One region of the Pseudarthrobacter sp. L1SW genome, then DNA from elsewhere that is predicted to be linked to it. Evidence: riboswitches for the same ligand, from Rfam matches in the RefSeq annotation. Region 1 holds a riboswitch; each other region holds the start of a gene.
What was found. A riboswitch is a leader RNA that binds a small molecule or an ion and turns the genes downstream of it on or off. The one in region 1 is predicted to bind cyclic di-AMP.
Positions count from the first base shown of each region.

Region 2: another riboswitch for cyclic di-AMP. It lies ahead of KTR40_RS03350 (hypothetical protein); the one in region 1 lies ahead of KTR40_RS03935 (C40 family peptidase).
Region 3: another riboswitch for cyclic di-AMP. It lies ahead of KTR40_RS10125 (LysM peptidoglycan-binding domain-containing protein); the one in region 1 lies ahead of KTR40_RS03935 (C40 family peptidase).

Region 1 covers NZ_CP078079.1:830,272-834,708, reverse strand. The annotation lists gene KTR40_RS03955 (DUF6457 domain-containing protein) at 1-277, opposite strand, end outside; gene KTR40_RS03950 (molybdenum cofactor guanylyltransferase) at 274-936, opposite strand; gene KTR40_RS03945 (HNH endonuclease) at 986-1,486, opposite strand; gene KTR40_RS03940 (NlpC/P60 family protein) at 1,756-2,523, opposite strand; gene KTR40_RS03935 (C40 family peptidase) at 2,681-3,361, opposite strand; cyclic di-AMP (ydaO/yuaA leader) riboswitch at 3,432-3,629, opposite strand; gene KTR40_RS03930 (M23 family metallopeptidase) at 3,742-4,437, opposite strand, start outside.
Region 2 covers NZ_CP078079.1:692,652-697,088, forward strand. The annotation lists gene KTR40_RS03335 (phosphatase PAP2 family protein) at 1-56, shown strand, start outside; gene upp (uracil phosphoribosyltransferase) at 69-704, shown strand; gene KTR40_RS03345 (glyoxalase superfamily protein) at 751-1,155, shown strand; gene KTR40_RS03350 (hypothetical protein) at 1,152-1,865, opposite strand; cyclic di-AMP (ydaO/yuaA leader) riboswitch at 1,871-2,031, opposite strand; gene KTR40_RS03355 (HAMP domain-containing sensor histidine kinase) at 2,127-3,650, opposite strand; gene KTR40_RS03360 (response regulator transcription factor) at 3,658-4,398, opposite strand.
Region 3 covers NZ_CP078079.1:2,208,240-2,212,676, forward strand. The annotation lists gene KTR40_RS10120 (lytic transglycosylase domain-containing protein) at 1-823, opposite strand, end outside; cyclic di-AMP (ydaO/yuaA leader) riboswitch at 1,179-1,372, shown strand; gene KTR40_RS10125 (LysM peptidoglycan-binding domain-containing protein) at 1,376-2,209, shown strand; gene KTR40_RS10130 (YdiU family protein) at 2,361-3,836, opposite strand; gene KTR40_RS10135 (hypothetical protein) at 3,833-3,979, opposite strand; gene KTR40_RS10140 (ribonuclease Z) at 3,976-4,437, opposite strand, start outside.

The DNA.
Region 1 (4,437 bases):
CGGCGGCTTCAGCATCGTAGTCGGCAGCCAGGGAACGGGCCACGGCCAGCGCGGACTCCATGGAAGCAGCATTGGGTGACTGGCCCAAGCCGGAGGCAAGGCCGGCAGCGTAACCGGCAATGAAGGTAGTCAGCGGCGCCGCCGGACGTACCACCGCGTGGGCGGCCACACCAGCGAGGGCAAGGATGGCATTAACGTCCACCTGGACGTCCTCCAGTTCATAGGCCTGGAGCAGGGACCTGCACCACTCCTCCAGCGTTTCATCCTGGCTTTTCACGAACGTGCCTCCCTATTTAACTGCGGCTGCGCCGGCCCTTGGCCCTTGTCCTGGTTTCCGGCGACAATCCCTAGTGCGGCGGCATCATCCCAGGTATCCACGTCTGCCGTGGAACCTGCAGGGACGGTGACAGGCTGCACTTCCAGACTAGCAAGGAGGGAGCGCACCGAGCCGTTAATAAGGGCACCCCGGGACGAGAGCTCCGCTGCCGACCTTTTTAACGCTGCCGTGCGGTAAAAACCAGCAAGGGGCTGGAGCCGCCCGTCTTCCGAGCGGGCCACGGCGCCGTCTGCCTCCCCCAGCGCCACTGCAGCCGCCAGCGCCCCTATGGCGTCCCGGACCAGCGGCATGTCGCAGGCCAGCACCAGGGTGAACTCGGCCGCGCGCCCTTCCTGGGCGAGGGCCTCAAGCCCTGCGGAGATGGCCGCTGCCGGGCCTGCAAACTCGGGCTGTTCCCGGCAGAACAGCACCCCCGGAACAGTATGTCCGGGCCCCGGGCCCACCACCACCGTTCGCGAAGCACCTGCTGCAGCCGCCAGCGCGCGCTGGAGGAGCGTGTCCCGGCGGAAGACCAAATCCTGCTTCGGCACACCGTCGAGCCGGGAAGACCGGCCGCCGGCCAGGATCACCGCATCGAAGTCCAGCCGGTTCTGTTCCATTCCCCCAGCCTAGCCATCGTTGGCGCTGTCGGCGCGCCGGGGGCTGCGGTCAGGCTGCGCGCTCCGGCAGCAGGAACGGGTCCCAGGCGGGGGTGGGCTTCTCGAGTTCCTTGATCTGCCAGATGGTTCCGTGCGGTGGCTCCGGGACGAAACGCAGCTTCCAGCCCATTTCAGCCGGCGTATGGTCGCCCTTGACGTTGTTGCAGCGCAGGCAGGCCGCCACCAGGTTCTCCCAGGAGTCCTCGCCGCCCCGGGACTTGGGCTGGACGTGGTCGATGGTGTGGGCCGCCTTTCCGCAGTAGGCGCATCTGTGCCCGTCGCGTCTGAGCACTCCGCGGCGGCTGACTGCCGTGGCCTGGTTGTACCTCGGACGGATGTAGCGGTTCAGGAGGATCACGGACGGGCGGCCCAGGATTTCCTGCGGTCCCACCACGGGATCATCGCCTTCGGCAACCACACTGGCCTTGCCCGTGAGCACAAGCACCAGCGCCCGGCGGAAAGTGATCACCGCCAGGGGCTCATACCCAGCATTCAGAACGAGAGTGCGCATGCACGTACCTCTTCACGGCCGCACCCGTCCAGGGGCACGAGGGCCGGCTGCCCTCGGCATGTCCGGGCTATGGATCGACACCACAAGAGTAAACACAGAAGCGCGCTATCGGCTAATTCCTGTTCCGGAACTGTCGTGTCGGCCCAGCCGAGGGCCCCTGCAGAACGGCCGGAGCAGCGGCCCTAAGCAGCGGGCCCTTAAAGGGGAAAGGACCCCTGCCGTGGGGCAGGGGTCCTTTTGCGTCCCGGGTGGACAGCCGAATACCGGAATCAGTTCACGCGGATGAAGACGGGGCCGGAGCCGACGTTGGCGCTGAAGACCACCGTCTGGTTTCCGTTGTAGCCGCCGTGGACGGCCTGGCCGTTGCCCGCGTAGACAGCGATGTGCGCCATGCCGGCGCCTCCGTCTGCGTAGTAGATCAGGTCGCCCGGCTGGGCCTCTGCTGCACTGACCGTGCGGCCCAGGGAGAGGTAGCCTGCAGGCCAGTCGTGGAAGTTGATCCCCACTGCTGCCAGGGAGTTCGTGACCAGCATGGTGCAGTCCTGCATAACACCCAGCTGGGCGTAGGCAGCGGACAGGATGGCTGCGCCCTTGCCGCTGGCGGAAGCGGTAGGAGCGGCTGCGGGGGCCGAAGCCGTGGAAACCTTGGCGGTGACCTTGGGAGCAGCAGCAGGCTGGGCGGCGGGAGCCGGCTCGGCCTCCTGGACCTCAACAGGGGCAGGCTCTTCGATGACCGGGGCCGGCGTGGTGGTGACGGCGGGCTTCTCGAAGGTGATGGCGATGGTGGAAGCAGCAGAGATGGGTGCCTCGACGGCGGATTCAACTTCCAGGGTGGAAGGAGCGGAATCGCGCTGGACGTTGGAGTCGGCAGCGTTTGCCGCAATGCCGCTGGTCAGCACCAGGCCGGAAGCAGCGGCGATGACCGCCGCCTGGCGGCCTACGCCACCGGCGTTCTCGCCGACAGCCTTGGCGATGATGGCGATTGAGTTGGTTTTGGTGACCTCGGCGCGATGCCGTGCGGTAGCACGAGTAGTCATCAGTTCTCTCTTTCGTTTTCCTCAGGGCCGTTGTGGGCACCAAGGGATGTGGACGCGCCGGCATCTTGGGGGTACGCCGGCACGCCCCGAACGGGGATGTGGTGTTAGCGGGAAGTGTGGAGCAAAGAAATAGTTCCTGGACCCGAGGGTCCAAGAACTATTTGCTGACGGTGAAGAACGAGGAGCTGCCGGTCGCAGCTACGGCGTGGAGCAGCGTGCCCTGGGAGGGGTTGAGTGCGCTGATCATCATGCCGTTGCCGACGTAGATGCCTACGTGCGCTCCGCCGTTCTGCATGACCAGGTCGCCGGCCTGCGGGGTGGAGGTGGGCGTCATGGCGGTCCAGGCGTTGACCCGGGGGATGCTGATGCCGGCCTGGGCGTAAACCCACTGGGTGAAGCCCGAGCAGTCCCACCCGGTGACAGGGCTGGTGCCGCCCCAGACGTACGGGCTGCCGATGCCGGTGTAGGCGATGCCAGCGATGCCCGAGGTGGAAGCGGAAGAGACAGTCTTGGCCAGCTTGTCCGCTGCGGATTCCGTAGTGCCCGCGGTGGAGGCCGCGCCGGTTTCCGTGGCGGTGGACTGCGCCCGCACCGGCGCCGGCTTCGGCGCGGCCGTGGTCTTGACGACCGGGCGTTCGAAGGAAACGGTAGCCGTGGGTGCTGCGGTGACTGCCAGGGCAGCCTGTGCGGAACCGGACTCCGTGGAAGCGGAAACACCAGCGGTGGTGTCCGCTGCGTTGGCGGGCAGGCCCATGCTGAGGATAAGACCGGAAGCTGCGGCGATAACGGCAGCCTGGCGACCTACTGTCCCGGCATTGGCACTAACAGCCTTGGACATGCCGTCCAAGGGGTTGGTACGAACCGTTTGCGCACGGTGGCGCGCAGAATTATTGCGTGAAGACACGAAGGTAGCCTCTCCCAATGCCTGCGAGGTGAGCTGTCGGATTCGGATGGGAGTCACCCGGCCGCGCTGCTTCCAAGGAAACTTTGCGACTTAACCCCAAGGTCTTAGCCAAAGCCAAGACCAAAATTGGTTCCCCCGCCCCTGCCAGACGATGAAATGCGAACGGACCTTGAGCGGTGGCAGAGTTAGGCAATCCGCACAAGAGCGTCAACTTCGGAAAAGTTGACGCGAGTTAGACGGTACAGCAGTTTTGAGTGAATGTCACATTCAGGTCACGGCATGTCACGACGATCTGATAGTTCACCGTCATTTGACTAGAGCCAGCCGGTGGGATCGACTACTTCACCGTTGACCTGCACCTCGAAGTGGAGGTGGCAGCCAGTGGAGGCGCCCGTGGTCCCGCTGAGGGCAACAACGTCCCCGCGGGAGACCGTCTGCCCTTCCTTCACGCTGAAGGAGGAGAGGTGGTTGTACGTGGTTTCCAGTCCGTTGCCATGATCCACCACAACGCGGTTTCCGCCGCCGAACTGGTGCCAGCCCACGAAGGTCACCGTGCCGGTGGCGGCAGCGAGGACGGACGTGCCGCACTGGGCCACGTAGTCCTGGCCGCGGTGGAAGTCGCCTGAGCCGCCAGTAATGGGGCTGACGCGGTAGCCGAAGGGGGATGCCGTGGTCAGTGTGGCCAGCGGCGCGCCGAGGCTTCCGGCCGAGGCGGCCCGTGACACAGAGCCGGCGGACTGGGCACTGAGCAGCTGCTTGAGCTTGCCGTCCGGATCCGCCTGGGTGACGACGGCCGAGCGGCTGAAATCGATCTGGGCGCCGGCCTCCGCTGAGATCTGGGGCTGCGGAGTGACGGCTGAAGCTGCGACCGGCGTGACACCGGGAGCGTTGTTTGCCATCACGGGACTGGTGGCCGGCACTGTCACGGTCAATACCAGGCCTGTGGCGGCGAGTGCGATTCCGGCCTTTTGGCCGATCCCGCTGGCTGCCGCGAACTCGGTGACCTGGCG
Region 2 (4,437 bases), 140 kb from region 1:
ACGCGGTGCACCATGACGGGCGGCACACCGACCGGGGCGAGGGTAATGCCGGGTGATAGTTTTGACCCATGCGCACTCTCGTTGTTGACCACCCGCTGGTCGCCCATAAGCTCACCGTCCTCCGGGACAAAAACACCCCGTCCCCGGTTTTCCGGCAGCTGACGGAGGAGCTGGTGACCCTCCTCGCCTACGAGGCCACCCGAGAGGTCCGCACCGAGCCCGTCACCATCGAAACCCCCGTCAGCACCACCGTGGGCACGGCGTTCACCAAACCCACTCCACTGGTGGTCCCCATCCTTCGTGCGGGACTGGGCATGCTGGAGGGCATGACCAAGCTGGTCCCAACCGCTGAAGTGGGCTTCCTGGGCATGGCCCGTGACGAGGAAACCCTGGACATCATCACCTACGCCGAGCGCCTCCCCGAGGATCTCACCGACCGGCAGATCTTCGTGCTGGATCCCATGCTTGCCACCGGCGGAACACTGCGCGAAGCCATCAAGTTCCTGTTCAAGCGCGGCGCCTCCGATGTCACGTGCATCTGCCTGCTCGCCGCGCCGGAAGGCCTGGCCAAGCTGGAGGAAGAACTCTCCGGCGCAAACGTCACTATTGTCCTGGCGTCCATCGACGAGAAGCTCAACGAAAAGTCCTACATCGTCCCCGGCCTCGGCGACGCCGGCGACCGGCTGTACGGCATCGCAGGCTAGGACTCAAGCCTTTCCCGCTTCCCAACACAAGGCTTAGCCTGTGCGCATGGACTGGAAACTGGAACTCGTTTTTGTGCCCGTGTCCGATGTGGACCGCGCCAAAGACTTCTACGTCAACAAAGTGGGCTTCAACGCAGATTTCGACGAGCGGCCCAGCGACTCCATCAGGTTCGTGCAGCTGACCCCGCCAGGGTCTGCCTGCTCCATCTGCATTGGGGAAGGGCTCACGGATGCGCCTCCCGGCACAGGCTCAAACCTGCAGCTCGTGGTCAATGACATCCAGGCCGCCCATGCGCAGCTGAAGGCCAACGGGGTGGAGGTCAGCGATGTGGACGTGCAGGACTGGGGCCATTTTGTGTACTTCGCCGACCCTGACGGGAACCGGTGGGCGGTCCAGTACATCCCGGGCCGGGACGTACTGGACCGCGAGGGGCAAGCTGCCTCGGTTTAGTACCAGTTATTGGCGTAGTGGAAGTTCAGTGCTCCACACGGGGACTGGTAGCGCTCCTGGATGTAGTCCAGGCCCCAGTTGATCTGCGTGCGGTAGTTGGTGAGGTAGTCGGCGCCGGCGCTGGCCATCTTCTCAGCCGGCAGGGACTGGACGATGCCGTAGGCGCCGCTGCTCGGGTTGGTGGCCGTGGTGGTCCAGTCCGATTCCTTGGTCCACAGGGTCTGCAGGCACTGCATCTGGTCTGGTGCCCAGCCATAGGAAGCCAGCTGACCGGCAGCGTACGCTTGGGCGCCTGCGGGATCGTTAACCGCGACGACGGGTGCGGGCTCGGGTGCCGGTTCGGGCGCCGGGGCAGGTGCCGGCTCGGGCGCAGGAGCTGGCGCGGGTTCCGCGGCCGGGGCTGGAGCCGGTTCGGCGGCCTGCGGGACAACGTTGATCGGCTCTGCCGGGGCGGCAGGCGCGGGGTTGGCACGGATTTCGCTCTGCTCCATGCTCAGCTTCGACTGGGCCTCCGAGGCCTGCGCTTCAGTGGCGGCCACGCGGGCGCTGGTGTCAGTGGCCTGGCCCGCGGCGCCGACTCCAACGAGGAGGGCGCAGGACGCTGCCAGGATCGCGGCGCGCTGGCCGAAGGACGGGATTTTGCCTGCTGCGCGCGGAGCGCTGGCGTCGGAGCCTGAAAGCGGGCGTGGTTTTACAAGGAACTTTGACATGATGGATCGCCTCTCACACCTGCGGAGTTAGCTGTCGGGTTCGGATGAGGGCATCCGGCCGCACGGATAAAACACGTGCAGGCTTAACCCCAAGGGCATTGAGTGCCCGGGACGGTGGGTCCCCCGCCTCTGCCGTTGCTCAAGAGGAATCCGGGAAGTGGCAGAGCTTGGCGTCAACCCGGGATATGCGGTCCGATCGCGGAACGCACCCTATCGACGGTACAGGAGTGCAGGACAAAAGTCACATTTTGGTAACGGGGATCACGACGAGGGCGCGTCGCCTTGCGCCATTCCGCGGAACAAGGGCAGCTGCAAGGTGAACTGCGTGTGGCCCGGTTGCGACGTTACCGTTACCCGTCCGCCGTGGGCCTCGACGATGGACTCGACGATGGACAACCCCAGGCCGCTGGTTCCCTCAGCGGCGAGGGCAACGTTGGCGGTGCCCGCGCGGGCCGCGTCTACGCGGGCAAACCGCGCGAAGACGTGGTCCACGAACTCAGGCGGAATGCCGCCGCCGTCGTCCGTTACCGTCACCACCGCGGCGCCCTCCGGCGTTTTCCCCACGCCCGTGACCACCGTGGTGCCGGGAGGGGTGTGCTTGCGGGCGTTGGAGAGCAGGTTCATCAACACCTGCCGCAGCTGGGATGGATCCCCCTTGACCACCACCGGCTCGTCGGGAAGCTCCAGGCGCCAGGTGTGCCCGGGAGCCATGACTTTTTCGTCGCTGACGCCTTCCACCACCAGCTGGGTCAGGTCCACCTCGCTGAGCTTCAGCGGCTGGCCTTCATCAAGCCGCGCGAGCAGCAGGAGATCCTCCACCAAGGCGGTCATCCGTTCCGACTGGCTTTGGACCCGCGCCAGCGACTTCTCCCCGTCCGCAGTAAGGTTTTCCGTCATCCTCATCAGCTCGGTGTAGCCGCGGATTGCGGTCAGCGGCGTGCGCAGCTCATGGGAAGCGTCAGCCACGAACTGCCGCACCTTGGTTTCGCTCTTCTGCCGCGCCTGCAACGCATTGGCAACGTTGTCCAGCATGAGGTTCAGTGCGTGCCCCACGCTGCCCACCTCAGTTCCGGGATTGGAGTTCGACGGCGGTACGCGTACAGCAAGTGCTACCTCACCGGCATCCAGCGGCAACTGTGAAACGCGCGTGGCCACCTCGGAGAGCTGCTCAAGGGGCTTCATAGTGCGGCGGATCAGGACCGTGCCCGCGAGCCCGATCAGGAGCAACCCGCCCAGCGAGACAACCACGAAGGTCCAGACCAGGGACGTGAGCGTGCTCTCCTTGGCCGCCAGGGGAAGCCCGGTGACCAGGACGTCGCCGAAACTGGTTTTGACCGCGACCAGCCGGTAGTCGCCGTTTGAAAGCGTGCGGTCAACAGGCCGGGCGTCGGTGGCCAATGCCAGCAGGACCTGCTTGTCCTCCGTGGACAGCGCGGAGCGGGTGGTATCCGCTGCGAGGAAGCCAGCGCTGTTGACCTGGCCGTTGAGGATACGGGCGTTCAGCGTTCCCACGCTTTGGCCGCGGGAATCCAGGGGGTCCCTGCCATTGAAGCCGCCGGACGGAGGGCGGCCGGGATCGTTGGAGCGGGCTGCGGCCTGGCCCAGCTGCTCGTCCAGCTGGCGCGTGAGGAAAGCGTCCATGGAGGCATAGCTCACCACGCCCACTGCACCGCAGATGGCGACCAGCAGCGCCATGGCCAGGAGGATGAGCCGGGTCCGCAGATGCCAGGTGTTGGGCCTGAGCCAGCTCCGGCGCTGCGGCTCCGCCGTCTGCACGGAGGTCATGGCGCGCCTACTCCGCCGGTTTGATGACGTACCCGGCGCCCCGCACGGTGTGGATCATGGGCGGGTGCACGGCATCCAATTTCTTGCGCAGGTAGGAAATGTAGAGCTCCACGATGTTTGCCTGTCCGCCGAAGTCGTAATTCCACACCCGGTCCAGGATCTGGGCCTTGCTGATGACGCGCTTGGGGTTTTCCATGAGGTAGCGCAGCAGCTCGAACTGGGTGGCCGTCAACTGGAGCTCCTCGCCCGCGCGGGTCACCTCCCGGGTGTCGACGTTGAGCACAAGGTCTCCCACCACCAGTTCGGCAGTGTCCATGGCGGCAACGCCGGACCGCTGGACCAGCCGGTGCAGCCGCAGCAGGACTTCCTCCATGCTGAACGGCTTGGTGACATAGTCGTCCCCGCCGGCAGCCAGGCCCACGATCCTGTCCTGGACGGCATCCTTGGCAGTCAGGAAGAGCGCGGGGACCTCGGGCGCGAAGGCGCGGATCCGGCCCAGGACCTCGACGCCGTCGAACCCCGGAATCATGACGTCCAGGACCAGGACGTCGGGGCGGAAGTCCTTGGCCAGCTTCACCGCTGCGGGACCATCGGCGGCAACCGCCACTGACCAGCCCGCCATGCGCAGGCCCATGCTCATGAGTTCAGAGAGGCTGGGTTCGTCATCCACCACCAGCGCCCTGATGGGGGAACCGCCCGGATGGGTGAGCTTGGGGAGGTTGTTTGTCATGGAGTGCGAAGTGGCCATGGAACAACTCTCCGATCATTGGTTTAAGCCCGGCTATGG
Region 3 (4,437 bases), 1.4 Mb from region 1:
GTCGTCGCACGTCTTCCTCGGCCGCCGCCCGCTTCGCGTCCTGCGCCGCCTGGTATGTGGCCAGCGCAGCCTGGCCGCGCCGGAATTCGGCCTCAACGGCCGCCGTCGTGCCCTTCAGGGACGCCAATTGCCCGGTCAGTTCCTCGCTGCGCTGCTGCTCCTCGGCAAGCTGGCGGGCCATGGCTTCCTGGGCCGAGCGGGCCGCCGCAAGCTTCTCCGCCGCCTCGCCGGCCAGCCGTTCACGCTCGGCCCGGGCGGCCTTCTCCTGGTCGGCCAAAGAAGCGGTGATCCTCCCCGCGGCGGCGGCCTTGTCCACAAGCCCCGCCGTTTTGCCGCCCACCAGCTGGACCAGATTGAGCCCGTGGACGTTGTTGTTCTCGATCGCGTCCAGCGCCACGAAGAACCCCATGTTCGTGCCGCCGGTCTTGTAGGACTGGACGGCCAAGGCTCCGATGTCCCTATTGTGGCGGACGAATTCGGCGTTGGCCTGCCCCGCCTGTTCCGCCAGGGCCCCTACCCTTGCGGTGGACGCTGCCAGGACGGCGTCAGCCGCTGCGGACTCGGCGGCGGACACTACGGCTGCGGTGCCCAACGCCTCCGACTGCGCCTGCAGCCCGTCCAAAAGGCCGGTGATCCTACCGATCTCCGCTGCCGTACCGGCCTCGGTCAGCTTGGCCCGCTGCACGTCCTCCCACGAGGGGTAATCACCAGGCGGAAGGCCTTCTGCCGCGCCGGCGGGAGGCAGCCAAACACTGCCGGCGAGGGCGGCAGCCAACAGTACCCCCGGCAGGACGTGCCGGGCATGTGTAACGAAACGCGACATAGTTCCGAAGCTTACCGGCCTCAACCTTCACTTTAAGGATGAGCGGCCTGCATCGTTATACAGCGGAGACACTCCCCCATTACATCCGAGCTGAGCGCCCGGGCCGGCCACGAAGGGAACCTCCAAAGGCGGTCCACGGCAAGGTCATCCGCCCCACGGTTTATGACTCTGTGACGATTCCATCTTCCTTCGCGTACCGCCCGCATCTTCCGAGGTCAGCGCAGGAGCAAGGAAGAGTCGATTCGATGGCGTAAACCGAGAGGACAGCCTCGCATGTTACCCAAATGTGACAATCGGAGCCGGGCCGGGTTATGGTCTTCAGGTGTCCCTCCCACGCGGGACATTCCCCTCAGCTTGCCGAGCCCTGCCGCTGACCCGGGAACCAATCGCTTTCCAGCTGGCAGGGACGGGGGAACCAAGTTTCCACGGCCTCTTTGAGGCCTTGGGGTTAAGTCGCTAGCGCCTCCGTTCCTTTTCGGAGTTGCTCCCGGCCGGGTATCTCCAACCCGAACCCGACAGCTCACCCCGCAGGCATGGGAGAGGCGATCTACTGTGTCAAAAAATTCCACCACCGCCCGTCACCGCGCGACTCCGGCCCGCTCCATCATCCTCGAAGGACTGGCCGTTTCGGCCAAGTCCCAAGCCAGGACCCTGGGCCGCCCGGCACTCGCCGTGGCAGCCGCATCCGGCATTGCCTTCGGCGTCGGCGCCCCGGCGCACGCCGGTGTGACCGGTCCGGACACCACCGAGACCACTAACGTCCAGGCCTCGGCCGCGCCGGCAGCAGCAGTTGCTGCCCCCGCCGCCGCAGCCGGTACCGTCCACACGGTTGTATCCGGGGACACACTCGGCGCCATCTCGGCCGCCTACGGCGTCACCCTCAACGATGTCCTGGCCGCCAACGGACTGGCCATTTCTGCGGTCATCTACCCCGGCGACCAGATCCAGATCCCGGCTGCAGGCTACGCCCCGGCGGCTCCGGCCGCCGCACCGGCACCGGCTCCGGTCCAGACCGCTGCTGCCACCGCACCGGCCAACACGGGGATGAACCTGTCCTACGCGTCCGCCAGCACCGGCACGGGCACCGGCGCAGCTATCCTGGCCAACGCCTACAGCCAGGTGGGCCAGATCCAGGACTGCACCGCCATGGTTGAAGAGGCCCTGCGTTCTGTTGGCAAGTCCGTAGGCGACCTGGCCCCCGGCCAGTTCTACCAGTACGGCTCCACCGTGGGCTCCCCCGCCCCCGGTGACCTGGTGATCACCGCCGGCCATGTGGGCGTCTACGCCGGTGACGGCCAGGTTGTCAGCGGCGGCGTAAACGGCAACCAGACCGCTGTGCACTCCATCAGCTGGCTGAGCGGCGCATCCTTTGTCCGCGTAGCGTAACCAGCGGCAGCGGCACGTCCTGCTAGTAGCGGCATGTCCTGCTAGTAGCGGCAGGCCCGCCGTGCACACAGGGGCGGCAGCCGGGTTTACCGGCTGCCGCCCCTGTCCATTTCCGGTGAGGCCTCCTGGGCGTCCTGTTGCCCCGCAGCCGCTAGGTGCCGCAGAAGGTCAGGTATTTGCCGAAGTCCTCGGGCGGTCCCTCCGTGTAGCGTTCCAGCCCCTCGCGCTCCCGGAACGGGGACCTGACAGCCTCAAGCATCCGGTTGAACGGGCCAAGATCCCCCTCGGTGGCGGCGGCCAGCGCTTCCTCCACCAGGTGGTTCCTGGGGATGTAGGCGGGGTTCACGCTGTCCATGAGTTCGGCGTCGGGCTTCAACGCGGTCCAGCGTTCAGCCCAGGCGTCGAAAGCCGCGAGGTCCAGCACCATACCGCGGACAGTCCTGGAATTGCCCCGGGCCGCTTGGCCAAGGTTCCGGAAGAACCGCGTGTAATCAACCGGCCCATCTTTCAGCAGGCCGATCACGCCGTCCACCAGGTCCGACGCCGCGTCCCCTTCGGGCGTCCCGGCCAAGCCTGCCGGCAATCCAATCTTTGCCTTCATGCCGTTGAACCAGGCATCGCTGTACTGGCCGCGGAATTTGCCCAGGGCCTCCACGGCGGGGCCGACAGCCTGTTCCTGGTCTTCGTTGAAGAGCGGCAGCATGGCCTCCGCGAGCCGGGCCAGGTTCCACTCAGCAACCACGGGCTGGTTCGCGTAGGCATAGCGGCCGCCCACATCGATGGAACTGTACACGGCGGCGGGATCAAATGCGTCCATAAAAGCGCAGGGCCCGTAGTCGATGGTTTCCCCGGAGATGGTCATGTTGTCCGTGTTCATGACCCCGTGGACAAAGCCCACCAGCATCCACTTGGCCACCAGGTCTGCCTGGGCAGCCACCACTGCCTCGAACAGTGCAAGATAGGGGTGTTCGGAGCGGGCTGCCCCAGGGTGGTGCCTGCTGATGGCATGGTCCGCCAAGCGGCGCAGCAGGTCCATGTTCTCGGTGGCCCGGGCGTATTGGAAGCTGCCTACCCGGAGGTGGCTGCTGGCCACCCGGGCCAGGACTGCACCGGGCAGCATCGTGTCCCGCCGCACCGGCCGTCCCGTGGCCACGACAGCGAGGGCGCGCGTGGTGGGAATGGCCAGGGCATGCATGGCCTCACTGACCAGGTACTCCCGCAGCATGGGCCCGATGACGGCACGGCCGTCACCCGCACGGGCAAAAGGTGTGCGGCCGGAACCCTTCAGGTGCACATCCCGCAGGCGCCCGCCGTCGCCAACAAGTTCGCCCAGCAGCAGCGCCCGGCCGTCGCCGAGCAGTGGCGAGTAGCCGCCGAACTGGTGCCCTGCGTATGCCTGCGCAACGGGGGTGGCGCCCGGCGGAACGTAGTTGCCCAGCAGGAGGCGCACACCTTCCGGCGTCCGCAGATAGTCGGGCGCCAGCCCCAGCTCCTCGGCCAGGGAGTCATTGAGGACCAGCAGCTCGGGATCCGGCGCTTCCTCCGCCTGCCACGGAACGGCCAGCTCGGTTAGTTCGCGGGCAAAACGGCCTTCGAAGGCGACAGTTGATTCTGCTGCAGCAGTCATGGGTTAACCCTATCTCCGCCGTCTGTCCGGCGGTGGACGGCAGAACCGGCGACGACGGACGCCGGCAGGCCAGGCACACGGGTGAGGGTGGGTTCCTTGCCGTGGGCGGTGACACCGGGCAGTTCGTCGGAAGCGGCGTTCATGGGTGACCTCCAGGGGTTGTTGAATGGCGTGGCCCTGGTGCAGCGGAGGGTTCCGGTGCAGTGGACCGTTCACGCGCGGTGGACTGTTCAGGCGCAGTGGAGCGGGTCCCGGGCCAGGTGCGCCGCCGGGGAAAGGGCACGCGCTGCAGGTCCTGCGCGGCGATGACGGTGGTGTCCCCCGCGCGGGCCCTGGCCTGGGCCGCCAGCGGTCCGGCGTCGTCGCCGTACCGCGCGGAAAAATGCGTCAGCACGAGGGTCCCAGCGCCCGCCCCCGCAGCAAGTTCCCCTGCCTGCCCGGCGGTGAGGTGGCGGTACTGGCGCGCCAGCCCGGCGTCGTCATCGCTGAAGGTGGCCTCCGCAACAAGGAGGTCGGCGCCGTCGGCCAGCTCTTCGGCGCCCGGGCAGGGCGCTGTGTCCATCACGAAAGCGAAGCGCTGGCCTGGCCGCGGAATACTGAC